3 regions of the Pseudomonas sp. G7(2022) genome follow, and region 1 is predicted to be linked to each of the others. Evidence: predicted binding sites of a transcription regulator. Region 1 holds the regulator's gene; each other region holds the start of a gene.
What was found. The regulator sigma-54, encoded in region 1, starts transcription at its own class of promoters, with help from an activator protein. The targets are predictions, from matches to a motif close to ANTGGCATNNANNTTGCTNT.

Region 1 (5,095 bases):
GAAATGACCCGCAAGGGTCTGGGCATGACCGTCATTCTCGAAGCCGACGGCAGGCTTGCCGGGATCTTCACCGACGGCGACCTGCGCCGCACGCTGGATCGCAGCATTGATGTACACAGCGCGACCATCGACCAGGTGATGACCGTACATGGCAAGACCGCCCGCGCCGAAATGCTCGCTGCCGAAGCCCTTAAAATCATGGAAGACCATCGAATCAACGCACTTGTCGTCGTGGACGAGGACGATCGCCCGATCGGCGCCTTCAACCTCTCCGACCTGCTGCGCGCAGGAGTGATGTAAATGAGCAACGATCTGCTGCAACGCGGCAAAGCCATCAAACTGGCGGTTTTCGACGTCGACGGTGTTCTCACCGACGGGCGCCTGTACTTCCTTGAAGACGGTAGCGAATTCAAGACGTTCAATACCCTCGATGGCCAGGGCATCAAGATGTTGATGAACGCCGGCGTACAGACCGCCATTATCAGCGGTCGCAAGACTCCGGTGGTCGAGCGTCGGGCAAAGAACCTGGGTATCCCGCACTTGTTTCAGGGTCGTGAAGACAAACTGGTGGTTCTCGACGGTCTTCTGGAGCAACTGGGCCTAAGCTATGAACAAGTGGCTTACCTCGGCGACGACTTGCCCGACCTGCCGGTGATCCGTCGAGTGGGACTCGGCATGGCTGTAGCCAACGCCGCGGCCTTTGTGCGCGAGCACGCTCACGGCGTCACTCAGGCCCGCGGTGGCGAAGGTGCCGCCCGCGAATTCTGCGAACTGATCCTGCGCGCCCAGGGCAGCCTCGATGCCGCCAACAACGCGTACCTGTGAGTCAAACCATGTTTAGCAAAAAAATTCGCAACATACTGCTGTTCGGTTGCATCGCTGCGATTTTCGGCGCAGTCGGCTACTGGAACATCAGCCCGGAACGCTTCCTCGACAAGCCTCCTGTCTCCGCAGCAGAAAGCCCGATCGACTGGTACGCGACCAACACCCACACCTTGCAGTATCTGGAAGATGGCAAGGTGCAGTACGAAATGACGTCCGAGAAGGCCGAGCACGTCAAGGCGACCGACATTACACTGGTCACCCGGCCCGACCTGAACATGTACCGCGGCACCGACTTCCCGTGGCACGTGACCAGCGAGCGCGGCGAAGTGAACTCCGGAGGCACCGAAGTCGAACTGATCGACTCGGTCCGGATCAAGCGTACCGACGAAAAGAACCGCGACACCCTGATCACCAGCACCCGAATGACGGTGTTCCCTCAGCAGCAATATGCGCAGACCCAGCAACCCGTTAGAATCGACGGCGCTGGCGGTGTATCGACCGGCGTGGGAATGAAAGCGTATTTGAAGGAAAGCAGGATACACCTGCTATCGAACGTAAGAGGACAGTATGAGGCTCGTTAAAACCCTCCCTATTTTGCTCAGTCTGGGCGCAGCACTGGGAAGCGTGAGCGCCTGGGCTCTGCCGAACGATAGTCAGCAACCGATCCGCATCCAGGCTGACGACGCTCAGCTCGATGACAAGAATGGCATCGCGACCTATAAGGGCGATGTGATCATCACCCAGGGTTCGATGATCGTCAAAGGCAACACCGTGACCATGACCCGCGCGCCTAACGGTGACATCGACGTCGTGACTTCGGTGGGCAACCTCGCCTACTTCGAGCAGCTGCAGACTGCCGGTGATGCCAAACCCGTCCAGGGCTGGGGCGTGACGATTCAGTACCACGCTGCGCAGAACCGCGTCGTGCTGATCGACAAGGCAAAAGTCGTCGACAAGGACAACAACACCACTCAGGGCGAGAAAATCGTCTATGACACGGTGAAAAAACTGGCCAGCGCCGGTCGAGCCACTGGCAGCAAGGTCACCGAAGCGCGTCCGCGCATCGACATGGTGATCCAGCCGAAGAAGAAAACCGACGAGAAAACCCAGTAATGGCAACTCTGAAAGCTCAGCACCTGGCCAAGGCCTATAAAAGCCGCCAGGTCGTGCGCGACGTCAGCCTGTCGATTGACAGCGGTCAGATCGTCGGTCTGCTCGGCCCGAACGGCGCCGGCAAGACCACGTGCTTCTACATGATCGTCGGCCTGGTTCAGGCCGATCAGGGTCGCGTACTGATCGACGACCTGGACGTCAGTCACCAGCCCATGCACGGTCGCGCGAAAGCCGGTATCGGTTATCTGCCGCAGGAAGCGTCGATCTTTCGCAAACTGTCGGTCGCCGACAACATCATGGCCATCCTCGAAACCCGTCAGGAGCTCGACAAGGCCGGTCGTCGCAAGGAGCTGGAAAGCCTGCTGCAGGAATTCCACATCAGCCACATTCGCGACAACCTCGGCATGAGCCTGTCCGGTGGTGAGCGCCGCCGCGTGGAGATCGCTCGCGCACTGGCTACGGCGCCGAAGTTCATTCTGCTCGACGAACCATTCGCCGGTGTCGACCCGATCTCCGTGGGCGACATCAAGCAGATCATCCACCACCTCAAGGCCAAGGGCATCGGTGTGCTGATCACCGACCACAACGTCCGCGAGACGCTGGATATTTGCGAAACAGCCTACATCGTCAACGACGGCCAACTGATTGCCGAAGGCGACTCCGCGACCATCCTCGCCAACGATCTGGTGAAGGAAGTGTACCTGGGTCACGAGTTCCGCCTGTAAGCGCGACGGTATTCGAGCGGCCGTCCGGGTGCTGTAACGTTGAAGCGCATTTTTATAGGCTTTTATTGTTACAGCGCTCTAGGCAAACACGACAGTTTCAGGCATATAATTTGCTTAAGTTTGGCGCTCCGGCGCCCTGTAGTGGATGGCGCATAGCGCCGGCGAATAAGGTGTTAAGCCCCTGCCATGAAACCATCGCTAGTCTTGAGAATGGGCCAGCAGCTGACGATGACACCGCAGCTGCAACAGGCCATCCGCCTGCTCCAATTGTCGACCCTGGATCTGCAACAGGAAATCCAGGAGGCGCTGGAATCCAACCCGATGCTCGAACGCCAGGAAGACGGCGACGACTTCGACAATTCCGACCCGCTGGCCGACAACGCCGAACAGAAACCCAACACCGAGATCCAGGAACCTTCCTATCAGGAAACCGCGCCGACGGTCGACAATCTCGAGGACGGCGAATGGAACGAGCGCATCCCCAACGAACTCCCTGTGGACACCGCCTGGGAAGATGTCTACCAGACCAGCGCCAGCAGCCTGCCCAGCAGCGATGACGACGAGTGGGATTTCACCACCCGCACCTCTGCCGGTGAAAGCCTGCAAAGCCACTTGCTGTGGCAACTGAACCTGGCGCCGATGTCCGACACCGACCGCCTGATCGCTGTCACCCTGATCGACTGCATCAACAATCAGGGCTACCTCGATGAAACCCTCGAAGAAATTCTCGACGCATTCGATCCGGAACTCGACATCGAGCTGGACGAGATCGAAGCCGTCCTGCACCGCATCCAGCAGTTTGAACCCGCCGGCATCGGCGCCCGCAACCTGAGTGAATGCCTGCTGCTGCAATTGCGCCAGCTATCGACCAAGACCCCCTGGCTGGCGGAAGCCAAGCGTCTGGTCACCGATTACATCGACCTGCTCGGCAGCCGCGACTACAGCCAGTTGATGCGGCGCATGAAGCTCAAGGAAGATGAACTGCGCCAGGTCATCGAACTGGTCCAGAGCCTCAACCCGCGCCCCGGCTCGCAAATCGAGTCCACCGAAGCCGAATACGTGGTACCCGACGTGATCGTGCGCAAGGACAACGAGCGCTGGCTCGTCGAGCTGAACCAGGAATCCGTGCCACGCCTGCGGGTCAACGCCCAATACGCCGGTTTCGTGCGCCGCGCCGACACCAGCGCCGACAATACCTTCATGCGCAATCAGTTGCAGGAAGCCCGCTGGTTCATCAAGAGTCTGCAGAGTCGCAACGAAACCCTGATGAAGGTAGCCACTCAGATCGTCGAACATCAGCGCGGATTCCTGGAGTACGGCGACGAAGCCATGAAGCCACTGGTGCTGCACGACATCGCTGAAGCGGTGGGTATGCACGAGTCGACGATTTCCCGGGTGACCACGCAAAAATTCATGCATACCCCGCGGGGCATATATGAACTGAAATACTTTTTCTCCAGCCATGTCAGCACCTCCGAAGGCGGCGAATGCTCGTCCACGGCGATCCGCGCGATCATCAAGAAACTGGTCGCCGCGGAAAATCAGAAAAAGCCGTTGAGTGACAGCAAGATCGCTGGTTTACTGGAGGCACAAGGCATTCAGGTGGCTCGCCGCACCGTCGCCAAGTACCGCGAATCCCTGGGAATCGCGCCTTCGAGCGAACGCAAGCGGTTGATGTAAGCCACGTTACAGCGTTCCAGTGGCAGGCTCTTCGGCCTGCCGCTTTATGCACTGGCAACGAAGGAGAAGCTGTATGCAAGTCAACATCAGTGGACACCAACTGGAAGTTACCCAACCTCTCCGTGAGTACGTTGAGCAAAAGCTCAAGAGGCTTGAGGGACATTTCGACAAGATCACCAACGTGCAAGTCACGATGTGCGTCGAAAAGCTGAAGCAGAAAATCGAAGCCACGCTGCATATTCCCGGCAACGAGGTCGTCGCAAACGCGGAACATACCGATATGTACGCAGCGATCGACGCGCTGACCGACAAGCTTGATAAACAACTCAAAAAGCATAAGGAAAAGACCCAGAGCCTGCTCCAGGGCGCTACCGGTCGATAACCCCCACCCCCATGATCCGACTTGAAAGCATCCTGACCCCCGGCCGTTCCCTGGTGAACGTGCCGGGCGGCAGTAAAAAGAAAGCCCTCGAACAAATTGCCAACCTGATCGCCCGGGAAGTCCCGGATCTGGAGATGCAAGATGTCTTCGAGGCGCTGATTGCCCGTGAAAAACTCGGCTCGACGGGTTTTGGCAACGGCATCGCCATTCCCCACTGTCGCCTCAAGGGCTGTGAATCGCCCATCAGTGCCCTGATGCACCTGGAAGCCCCAATAGATTTCGATGCCATCGATGGCGCACCGGTCGACCTGCTGTTCGTGTTGCTGGTCCCGGAAGCTGCCACCGATGCGCACCTGGAGCTGCTGCGCCA
Region 2 (5,095 bases), 630 kb from region 1:
TCGTCGAAACCGCTGATGCAGACGATGTCGCCAGCTGCAGCTTCTTCAACGTCAACGCGGTGCAGACCGTGGTGACCCATCAGCTTCAGGATACGACCGTTGCGGCGCTTGCCATCGGCGCTGATAGCGACAACCGGAGTGTTCGGCTTGACGCGACCACGAGCGATACGGCCAACACCGATAACACCCAGGAAGCTGTTGTAGTCCAGAGCGGAGACCTGCATCTGGAACGGACCGTCACGGTCAACAGCCGGAGGCGGAACGTGGTCGACTACCGCCTGGTACAGCGCGGTCATGTCTTCGCCCATGGCGGTGTGGTCCAGACCGGCGATGCCGTTCAGGGCCGAAGCGTAAACAACCTGGAAGTCCAGTTGTTCTTCGGTAGCGCCCAGGTTGTCGAACAGATCGAAGATCTGGTCCAGAACCCAGTCAGGACGCGCGCCCGGACGGTCAACCTTGTTGATGACCACGATTGGACGCAGGCCGGCTTCGAAAGCCTTCTTGGTCACGAAACGGGTTTGCGGCATAGGGCCGTCTTGAGCGTCGACCAGCAGCAGCACGGAGTCAACCATGGACATTACGCGCTCGACTTCGCCGCCGAAGTCGGCGTGGCCCGGGGTGTCCACGATGTTGATGTGGTAGCCGTTCCAGTTGATGGCGGTGTTTTTCGCCAGAATGGTAATGCCGCGCTCTTTTTCCTGGTCGTTGGAGTCCATCACGCGCTCGTCGTTGAGCTCGTTGCGCTCCAGGGTGCCGGATTGACGCAGGAGTTTGTCTACCAGGGTGGTCTTACCATGGTCAACGTGGGCAATGATGGCGATGTTGCGTAGATTTTCGATCACTTGTGTATCTCGATCAGAGGATTCGGTTTGCTGACAAGTCTTGGCAGCGATTAGCAGTAGTGTCCGGCATGGCCGTTACAGCTTGACGGCGGTGTCGGGGGGCCGGTGACGCAGGCCACAGGCAAACAGCCCCGGGCACTTAGCTCGGTCGATAAACGCGCACATTGGCATGCCCCTCACTGAGCAAATGGTGAGCATGCAGGCGACTCATCACGCCTTTGTCGCAATACAGCAGGTACTGGCGAGTAGGGTCCAGTTCCTTGAAACGTGCGTTCACTGCATAGAACGGCATCGTCTGTACTTCTATGCCCTCGAGCTCCAGCGGCTCATCCTCGGCGGCATCCGGGTGACGGATGTCGATGACGATCTGGCCGGCCAGTGCCTCGCTGACTTCTTCGATTTGCAAATCCTGGCCCAATTCGTCGATCACCCGATCAATCGGCACCAGTCTGGCGTTTGCGAGCGCACGCTCGAGCACCGCCATGTCGAATTCCTGCTCTTCGTGCTCAACGCGACCACGCTTGGCGGCTGTCTTCGGATTGACCGAAATGACCCCGCAGTACTCCGGCATGTGCCGGGCGAAATCGGCGGTGCCGATCTCGTTGGCCGTGTCGATGATATCTTGCTTGTGGGCGACGATCAGTGGACGCAGGACCAGCTTATCGGTCACGCAGTCAATCACCGACAGGTTCGGCAGCGTCTGGCTCGACACCTGGGAGATCGCCTCGCCGGTGACCAGCGCATCAATATGCAGGCGCTCGGCGATGGCCGAGGAGGCGCGCAACATCATACGCTTCAATACGACGCCCATATGACTGTTATCGACCTTGCCGAGAATTTCGCCCAGCACTTCTTCGAACGGAACACTGACAAATAGCACGCGTTGCGAGCTGCCGTACTTCTTCCAGATGAAATGCGCGACTTCCATTACGCCCAATTCGTGGGCACGACCGCCCAGATTGAAGAAGCAGAAGTGCGCCATCAGACCGCGACGCATGATCTGGTAGGCCGCAACCGTCGAGTCGAAGCCGCCGGACATCAATACCAGCGTCTGCTCCAGCGCACCGAGCGGGTAGCCGCCGATGCCATTGTGCTGGCTGTGGATGACAAACAACCGTTTGTCGCGAACCTCGATGCGGACTTCGATTTCCGGCGCTTTCAGGTCGATACCGGCGGCACCGCACTCACGGCGCAGCTTGCTGCCGACGTATTTTTCGACGTCCATCGAGCTGAAGGCATGCTTGCCCGCACGCTTGCAGCGCACCGAGAAAATCTTCCCGGCCAGTGCATCGCCATAGTGCTGTTTGCACTTCTCGGTGATGTCGTCGAAGTCACCCAGCGGGTACTCGTCGATCTGCAGAAAGTGCGCGATGCCCGGCATGCAGGTCAGGCGTTCGCCCATCTCTTTCAGGGCCTTGGGATCGGTCACGCGGGTTTCCAGCTCGAGATTGTCCCACACACCGTTCACCACCACGGCCGGGTCCAGGTCGCGGAGCACGGTGCGGATGTTCTTGGCCAGCTGGCGGATGAATTTCGTCCGGACAGGTCGGCTTTTGATGGTGATCTCGGGGAAGACTTTTACGATTAGTTTCATGAAAACAGCGCGCGCTGGGCCAGCCGAAAAAGGGGGGCGCGGATTATAGCGGAAATTGCTCAAGGTTTAACCAGTTAATGTGCAGAAGGTTTTGCATGCACCAAAACGGGTCATTTTCGACTTATAGCGCTACATTAGAGGGCGAGATTTTCTCTCTTTCTGCGCTTTGCACCTTTATAAGCGTGAATTTGGGGCAAAAAACCCATGCTGGGGCACTGGCATGCAATTTGCTCCCTTGTGAGGCAGGTTGCCTTGGCAGAGTATTCGCGCCGGCATCACCAACATTTAAGGGCATCCACTACCAGCCCTAAGCCACCCGGAGGACACTATGTCGAAGTCGGTTCAACTCATCAAAGATCATGACGTCAAGTGGATTGATCTGCGCTTCACGGACACCAAAGGCACTCAGCACCACGTGACCATGCCGGCTCGCGATGCGCTGGAAGACGACTTCTTCGAAGTTGGCAAGATGTTCGACGGTTCCTCCATCGCTGGCTGGAAAGGCATCGAAGCCTCCGACATGATCCTGCTGCCGGACGACGAAACTGCCGTTCTGGACCCGTTCACCGAAGAGCCGACCCTGATCCTGGTTTGCGACATCATCGAACCTTCGACCATGCAAGGTTACGATCGCGACCCGCGCGCCATTGCCCACCGCGCCGAGGAATACCTGAAGACCACCGGTATCGGTGACACCGTATTCGCCGGTCCAGAGCCTGAGTTCTTCATCTTCGACGAAGTGAAGTTCAAGTCCGACATCTCCGGCTCGATGTTCAAGATCTACTCCGAGCAAGGCTCGTGGATGTCCGATCAGGACGTGGAAGGCGGCAACAAGGGCCACCGTCCAGGTATCAAGGGCGGCTACTTCCCGGTTCCGCCGTTCGACCACGACCACGAAATCCGTACCGCCATGTGCAACGCACTGGAAGAGATGGGTCAGACCGTTGAAGTTCACCACCACGAAGTGGCGACTGCCGGTCAGAACGAAATTGGTGTCAAGTTCAACACCCTGGTGAAGAAAGCTGACGAAGTTCAGACTCTGAAATACGTTGTACACAACGTTGCTGACGCTTACGGCCGCACCGCGACCTTCATGCCGAAGCCACTGTACGGCGACAACGGCTCGGGCATGCACGTCCACATGTCCATCGCCAAAGACGGCAAGAACACCTTCGCTGGCGAAGGCTATGCCGGCCTGTCCGAAACCGCCCTGTACTTCATCGGCGGTATCATCAAGCACGGTAAGGCCCTGAACGGCTTCACCAACCCGGCCACCAACTCCTACAAGCGTCTGGTGCCAGGTTTCGAAGCTCCGGTGATGCTGGCCTACTCGGCTCGCAACCGTTCCGCCTCGATCCGTATTCCTTACGTCAACAGCCCACGCGGCCGTCGTATCGAAGCACGTTTCCCGGATCCGGCTGCCAACCCGTACCTGGCTTTCGCAGCACTGCTGATGGCCGGCCTGGACGGTATCCAGAACAAGATCCACCCAGGCGATGCTGCTGACAAAAACCTGTACGACCTGCCGCCTGAAGAGGCGAAAGAGATCCCGCAAGTTTGCGGCAGCCTGAAAGAAGCCCTGGAAGAGCTGGACAAGGGCCGTGCGTTCCTGACCAAGGGCGGCGTATTCTCCGACGACTTCATCGATGCCTACATCGCGCTGAAATCCGAAGAAGAAATCAAGGTCCGCACCTTCGTACACCCACTGGAATATGAGCTGTACTACAGCTGCTGATCCGGTAGCGCTGCGCTACGCGGCATGACAAAAGAGAGGCCTCCTTCGGGAGGCCTTTTTTTTGAGGTTATTTCCGACAACATCAATCCAGAAATCCGAAAGCAACTGACACATCGTCCGGCATCAATCCCTTTGAGCGGCCCGTAGCTTTCCTCCTTACGGCCACTTGAGGAATACAACGATGAAGCAATGTCTTATCCAGATTCTGCTTGCCACTCTGGCAACTCTGACCCTGCAAGGCTGTGCCTCGCCACAGGAATCAAGACAGATAGAGCGCAATCTGTTGCTCGAAAGCACCACGTCGTGGGATGGGACCTCCTATTCAAACTACCCCGACGCCAAACCCGAACTGTCGGTGCTCCGGCTCAGTATTCCTGCCAACACACAGCTCCAGTGGCACACTCACCCTATTCCCAACGCTGCCTACATTCTCTCCGGCGAACTGACTATCGAAAGCAGGGACGATGGCCGCAGCAAACGTTTTAAACAGGGAGAAGCCGTCGCTGAAATGGTGAACCGCAGTCATCGCGGGATCACTGGAGACAAACCTGTGGAGCTGGTTGTGTTCTATGCTGGCGGCGAGGGTATTCCATTGTCGGAGTGATATCCGCTACTCACAGGACGTCCGAATGCGGCCATTGCTGCCAATTCTGTTGCTGGCTTGCGCGTACGACGCGTCAGCGCAGATCTACAAATACACCGACGCCAACGGCAACACGGTCTACAGCGATCACTCGCCGGACGGCGTGAAGGCGCAGCCGGTGGAGTTGCCGCCGCTCAACAGCGTCCAGCCTCAGGCACCGAGCGCGCCGTCGTCGGACACGGCCAGCCGGGCGCCTGCGCGCAATGCCTATGACGTGCTGGAACTGACCGGCCTGCCCACCGAAGAGGCCCTGCGCGCCAACAACGGCACGTTCACCGTCA
Region 3 (5,095 bases), 1.0 Mb from region 1:
CGGGCCATGGCCACGTCGAGAATCGGCTGCAGGCGTTGTGCGTGAATGCCCTCGACGATGTAGGCACTGACCCCGGACTTGATCGCCTGACGCATCACGCCGGGGTCGTGCTCGTCGGTGAACATCACGATCGGCCGGGGCTGGTCGCGGCTGACCAGCACCACTTGTTCCATCACATCGCGGCTCGGTGACTCGGTATCGATCAGGATCACGTCCGGACGCACCGTTTCGACGCGCGCCGGCAGGTCGATGGTCAGGCCCGACTCGTCGATCACCTCGAAACCGGCCTCGGTCAGCGCGGCTTTCAGGCGCCCGACTTTTTTCGCGGTGTCGTTGATCAGCAGAATGCGCAGCATGTTCGCGGTCTCCTGTCAGCGCTGGGCGAGAAGGGGCGCGCTGTCGCTCAGCGCGTGGAGCTTGAAGCTCCGGGCATAGGCGGCCGGATCGCTGCCGTCCCAGATCTTGCCGTCGATCAACTGGCTGCTGCGCATGTCTTTGCCCCAGGCCGCGACGCCCACGGCAGTCGCCGCGTCGCGATAGATCTCCAGTTGTTGCACCTGCCGGGCGACGGCGAGGTAATCCGGGTCATCGCGCAGCAAACCCCAGCGGCGGAACTGGGTCATGAACCACATGCCGTCCGACAGGTAAGGCAGGTTTACCGCGCCATCGCCATGAAAGCGCAGGGCGTGCGGGTCCTGCCAGCGATTGCCCAGGCCGTCGTCGTAGTCGCCGAGAAAGCGCGGTTCGATGCAGGACACCGGGGCGTCGAGGTATTCCGCTGCGCTCAGCAACTGGGCGGTGCTGCGGCGGTTTTCCGGGCTCTCTTCGATGAAACGGCTGGCTTCGAGGATCGCCATCACCAGCGCGCGGGCGGTGTTGGGGTATTGCTCGACGAAGGCGCGGGTGCAGCCGAGAACTTTTTCCGGGTGATCGGGCCAGATGGTCTGGCTGGTGGCCAGTGTGAAGCCAAGATTCTGTTGCACGGCGCTGGCGGCCCACGGCTCGCCGACGCAGAAACCGTCGATGCGACCGGCCTGCAGGTGCGCAACCATTTGTGGCGGCGGCACGACCACGCTGTCGACATCCTGCAACGGATGAATGCCCTGGCTCGCCAGCCAGTAATACAGCCACATGGCATGGGTGCCGGTCGGAAAGGTCTGGGCGAAGGTCAGTTTTGCGCGGGTTTGGTGCACATGGTGGTGCAGCGCTTCAGGACCGGTCACGCCCAGGCCCTGCAAACCGTGGGACAGGTTGAGACTCTGACCGTTCTGGTTCAGGCCCATCAGCACCGCCATGTCGGTCGGCGCGACGCCGCCGATGCCCAGGTGCACCGCGTAGATCAGGCCGTAGAGGCTGTGGGCGGCATCGAGTTCGCCGCTGACCAGATTGTCCCGCAGGTTGGCCCAGGAACTCTGGCGCTTGAGGTTCAGGGTCAGGCCGTAAGGCTGGGCAAAGCCCTGGGTGGCGGCGACCACCAGCGAGGCGCAGTCGCTCAGGGCCATGAAGCCCAGGTTGATCGCGCTTTTTTCCGGGGCATCGCTGCCGTTGACCCAGGCCAGCGGCCCGGCGGAGGTTTGAGTCATGAAAGCCACCCTCAAAAAAAACGCCGTCCCAGGCTTTGCCCGCGCAAAACCGAGAGACGACGCCATTGTCCTTGCCTGCACGCCACCATTGGCCTGCAGGCTGATGCCGAGGAAGGTGCAAGGCATATGCCATGCGCACCGATTTACCCGTGCGCCTCGCGCGGCGGGGCGATGCCCGGCTATAATCGCCGCCTCTTTTCGCCGCCCGAGTCATAGCCGTCCATGTACACCCTGGCCCGTCAGCTGTTGTTCAAACTTTCCCCGGAAACCTCCCACGATCTGTCGCTGGATCTGATCGGCGCGGGCGGGCGTTTGGGCCTCAACGGCTTGCTGTGCAAGGCGCCGGCGTCGCTGCCGGTGACTGTCATGGGCCTGCAGTTCCCGAATCCTGTGGGTCTGGCGGCCGGTCTGGACAAGAACGGCGCGGCCATCGACGGCTTCGCCCAGCTGGGGTTCGGTTTTGTCGAAATCGGCACCGTGACCCCGCGTCCGCAGCCGGGCAACCCGAAACCACGGATTTTCCGCCTGCCGGAAGCCGAGGCGATCATCAACCGCATGGGTTTCAACAACCTCGGTGTGGATAACCTGCTGGCGCGGGTGGCGGCGGCCAAATACAAAGGCGTGCTGGGGATCAACATCGGCAAGAACTTCGACACCCCGGTCGAGCGCGCGGTGGATGACTACCTGATCTGCCTGGACAAGGTCTACGCCCACGCCAGCTACGTCACGGTCAACGTCAGCTCGCCGAACACCCCGGGCCTGCGCAGCCTGCAATTCGGCGATTCGCTCAAGCAATTGCTGGCGGACCTGGCCACGCGCCGCGCCGAACTGGCCCTGCGTCACGGCAAACATGTACCACTGGCGATCAAGATCGCGCCGGACATGACCGACGAGGAAACCGCGCAAGTCGCCCAGGCGCTGATCGAAACCGGGATGGACGCGGTGATCGCCACCAACACCACCCTCAGCCGCGTGGGCGTCGAAGGCATGGAACACGGCGACGAGGCGGGTGGCCTTTCCGGCGCGCCGGTGCGTGAAAAGAGCACCCACACCGTGAAAGTGCTGGCGTCCGAGCTGGGTGGCAAACTGCCGATCATCGCGGCGGGCGGTATCACCGAAGGCAAGCATGCGGCCGAGAAGATCGCTGCTGGCGCGAGTCTGGTGCAGATCTACTCGGGCTTCATCTACAAGGGCCCGGCGCTGATCCGCGAATCCGTGGACGCCATCGCCGCCAAACGCTGATCGGCGGACATGAAAGGCAGGCATAAAAAAGGGCTCCTCGAAGGAGCCCCTGGGCCGTAGCCCGCCGTCCGGGAAGGACGTGCATGGTGATCAGGTTGTTACGAAATCAGATTGTCGTGTCGCAATAAGTGCCCTGTGTCAGCCGACGGCGTGAAGTTCGTTGAGTCTGTGGATTCCCGCAGTGCCGGTCATACCGTCCCAGTTGTCGCCGCGTCCTTCTCGCCAGCCGTTGATCCAGGCTTGACGTACCGACGGTAGAGTAAATGGGCAAAGCTCACGGGATTTGCCACCAACGCCATATTGATATCCGCGCAAAAATGCTCTTTCCAACGGATCACGCTTAAGTCTTCTCATAGGGTGTTTCCCTCACTTGTTGACTGTTTTTGTCGCGTCGACCTCAATTGAGGTCTGGCAGAAAAACTCTGCCGTTGGCGGCTCGCTGCCGGCGTGGCGAGCCAAGGTGTTGACGCCGTTGCGACGTCAACCTGTGTCCAGTTCTAACCAATGAGTCACATCGATGGAATGACCGTTTTGTCATAAGGACGTAACGAAAAAGATGCTATTGCCATAAGTAACCGCGTATTTATCCAGTGTTCATTGGCCAAACCCCGGTATGATCGGCCCCGCGCTAGATGATGAGGTTAATCCTTTAGTGAGAATGACCCACGTTTACGCTGGGGTACTATTCGACGAAGGGTTGCTTTGAGTCATTTTGTTGCATCAACTTTTTTATCTGTCCCGGCATCTAAGCTCTTTTAACCCGAGCAGCGGGGATGGAACGGCACACCTTCGTGCCACGCGGGCGCTCTTGTAGAAAAGCGCCTGATTGAAAACCGGATCGGCAATGCGTTGCCGGTTCATCAGCCAAAGGCTCTGGAAAAACCATGTCCGACCGTTTCGAACTCTTCCTCACTTGCCCCAAAGGCCTTGAAGGCCTGCTCATCGAGGAAGCCGTCGGGCTTGGCCTTGAAGAAGCTCGCGAGCACACTTCCGCCGTGCGTGGCATGGCGACCATGGAAACCGCTTATCGCCTGTGCCTCTGGTCGCGTCTGGCCAACCGGGTGCTGCTGGTGCTCAAACGCTTCCCGATGAAAGACGCCGAAGACCTGTACCACGGCGTACTCGACGTCGACTGGCAGGATCACATGCTGGCCGACGGTACCCTGGCCGTGGAATTCAGCGGCCATGGTTCGGGCATCGACAACACCCACTTCGGCGCCTTGAAGGTCAAGGACGCCATCGTCGACAAGCTGCGCACCCCGCAGGGCGACCGTCCAAGCATCGACAAGCTCAACCCGGACCTGCGCATTCATCTGCGCCTGGATCGCGGCGAAGCGATTCTGTCCCTCGACCTCTCCGGTCACAGCCTGCACCAGCGCGGTTATCGCTTGCAGCAGGGCGCTGCGCCGCTGAAGGAAAACCTCGCGGCCGCGATCCTGATCCGTTCCGGCTGGCCACGCATTGCCGCCGAAGGTGGCGCGCTGGCTGACCCGATGTGCGGTGTCGGCACGTTCCTGGTCGAAGCCGGCATGATCGCCGCCGACATGGCGCCGAACCTGCGTCGCGAACAGTGGGGCTTCACCGCCTGGCTCGGTCACGTACCGGCGCTGTGGAAAAAACTGCATGAAGAAGCCGTCGAACGCGCCGCCGCCGGTCTGGCCAAGCCGCCGCTGTGGATCCGTGGTTATGAAGCCGACCCACGGCTGATTCAGCCGGGCCGCAACAACGTCGAGCGCGCCGGCCTGAGCGAATGGATCAAGATCTATCAGGGCGAAGTCGCCACCTTCGAACCGCGCCCGGACCAGAACCAGAAAGGTCTGGTCATCTGCAACCCGCCGTACGGCGAGCGTCTGGGTGATGAAGCCAGTCTGTTGTACCTCTACCAGAACCTCGGCGAGCGTCTGCGTCAGGCCTGCCTGAACTGGGAAGCGGCGGTGTTTACCGGCGCGCCGGACCTGGGCAAGCGCATGGGTATCCGCAGCCACAAACAGTATTCGTTCTGGAACGGCGCGCTGCCATGCAAGCTGCTGTTGATCAAAGTGCTGCCGGACCAGTTCGTCACCGGCGAGCGTCGTACCCCGGAGCAACGTCAGGCCGAACGCGAGCAAGCCGCTTATGATCAGGCGCCGAACGAGCCGCAAGAGCGCAAGTTCAACAAGAACGGCAACCCGATCAAACCGACGCCGGCCCCGGCGCCTGTGATCGAGCAGCCGCGCCTGAGTGAAGGCGGGCAGATGTTTGCCAACCGCCTGCAGAAGAATCTCAAGGCG

Region 2: glnA (glutamate--ammonia ligase) is a predicted target of sigma-54. The motif match lies at 2,651-2,670, and genes of this name have one in related genera.
Region 3: NE357_RS09140 (CmpA/NrtA family ABC transporter substrate-binding protein) is a predicted target of sigma-54. The motif match lies at 1,698-1,717, and genes of this name have one in related genera.

Annotation. Positions count from the first base shown of each region.
Region 1 covers NZ_CP109659.1:1,008,208-1,013,302, reverse strand. The annotation lists gene NE357_RS04425 (KpsF/GutQ family sugar-phosphate isomerase) at 1-300, shown strand, start outside; gene NE357_RS04420 (KdsC family phosphatase) at 301-825, shown strand; gene lptC (LPS export ABC transporter periplasmic protein LptC) at 834-1,406, shown strand; gene lptA (lipopolysaccharide transport periplasmic protein LptA) at 1,393-1,938, shown strand; gene lptB (LPS export ABC transporter ATP-binding protein) at 1,938-2,663, shown strand; gene NE357_RS04400 (RNA polymerase factor sigma-54) at 2,850-4,343, shown strand; gene hpf (ribosome hibernation-promoting factor, HPF/YfiA family) at 4,417-4,725, shown strand; gene ptsN (PTS IIA-like nitrogen regulatory protein PtsN) at 4,737-5,095, shown strand, end outside.
Region 2 covers NZ_CP109659.1:377,270-382,364, reverse strand. The annotation lists gene typA (translational GTPase TypA) at 1-842, opposite strand, end outside; gene thiI (tRNA uracil 4-sulfurtransferase ThiI) at 982-2,436, opposite strand; gene glnA (glutamate--ammonia ligase) at 2,765-4,171, shown strand; gene NE357_RS01690 (cupin domain-containing protein) at 4,353-4,775, shown strand; gene NE357_RS01685 (DUF4124 domain-containing protein) at 4,801-5,095, shown strand, end outside.
Region 3 covers NZ_CP109659.1:2,006,466-2,011,560, forward strand. The annotation lists gene NE357_RS09135 (ANTAR domain-containing response regulator) at 1-356, opposite strand, end outside; gene NE357_RS09140 (CmpA/NrtA family ABC transporter substrate-binding protein) at 372-1,583, opposite strand; gene NE357_RS09145 (quinone-dependent dihydroorotate dehydrogenase) at 1,806-2,825, shown strand; gene rmf (ribosome modulation factor) at 2,964-3,179, opposite strand; gene rlmKL (bifunctional 23S rRNA (guanine(2069)-N(7))-methyltransferase RlmK/23S rRNA (guanine(2445)-N(2))-methyltransferase RlmL) at 3,710-5,095, shown strand, end outside.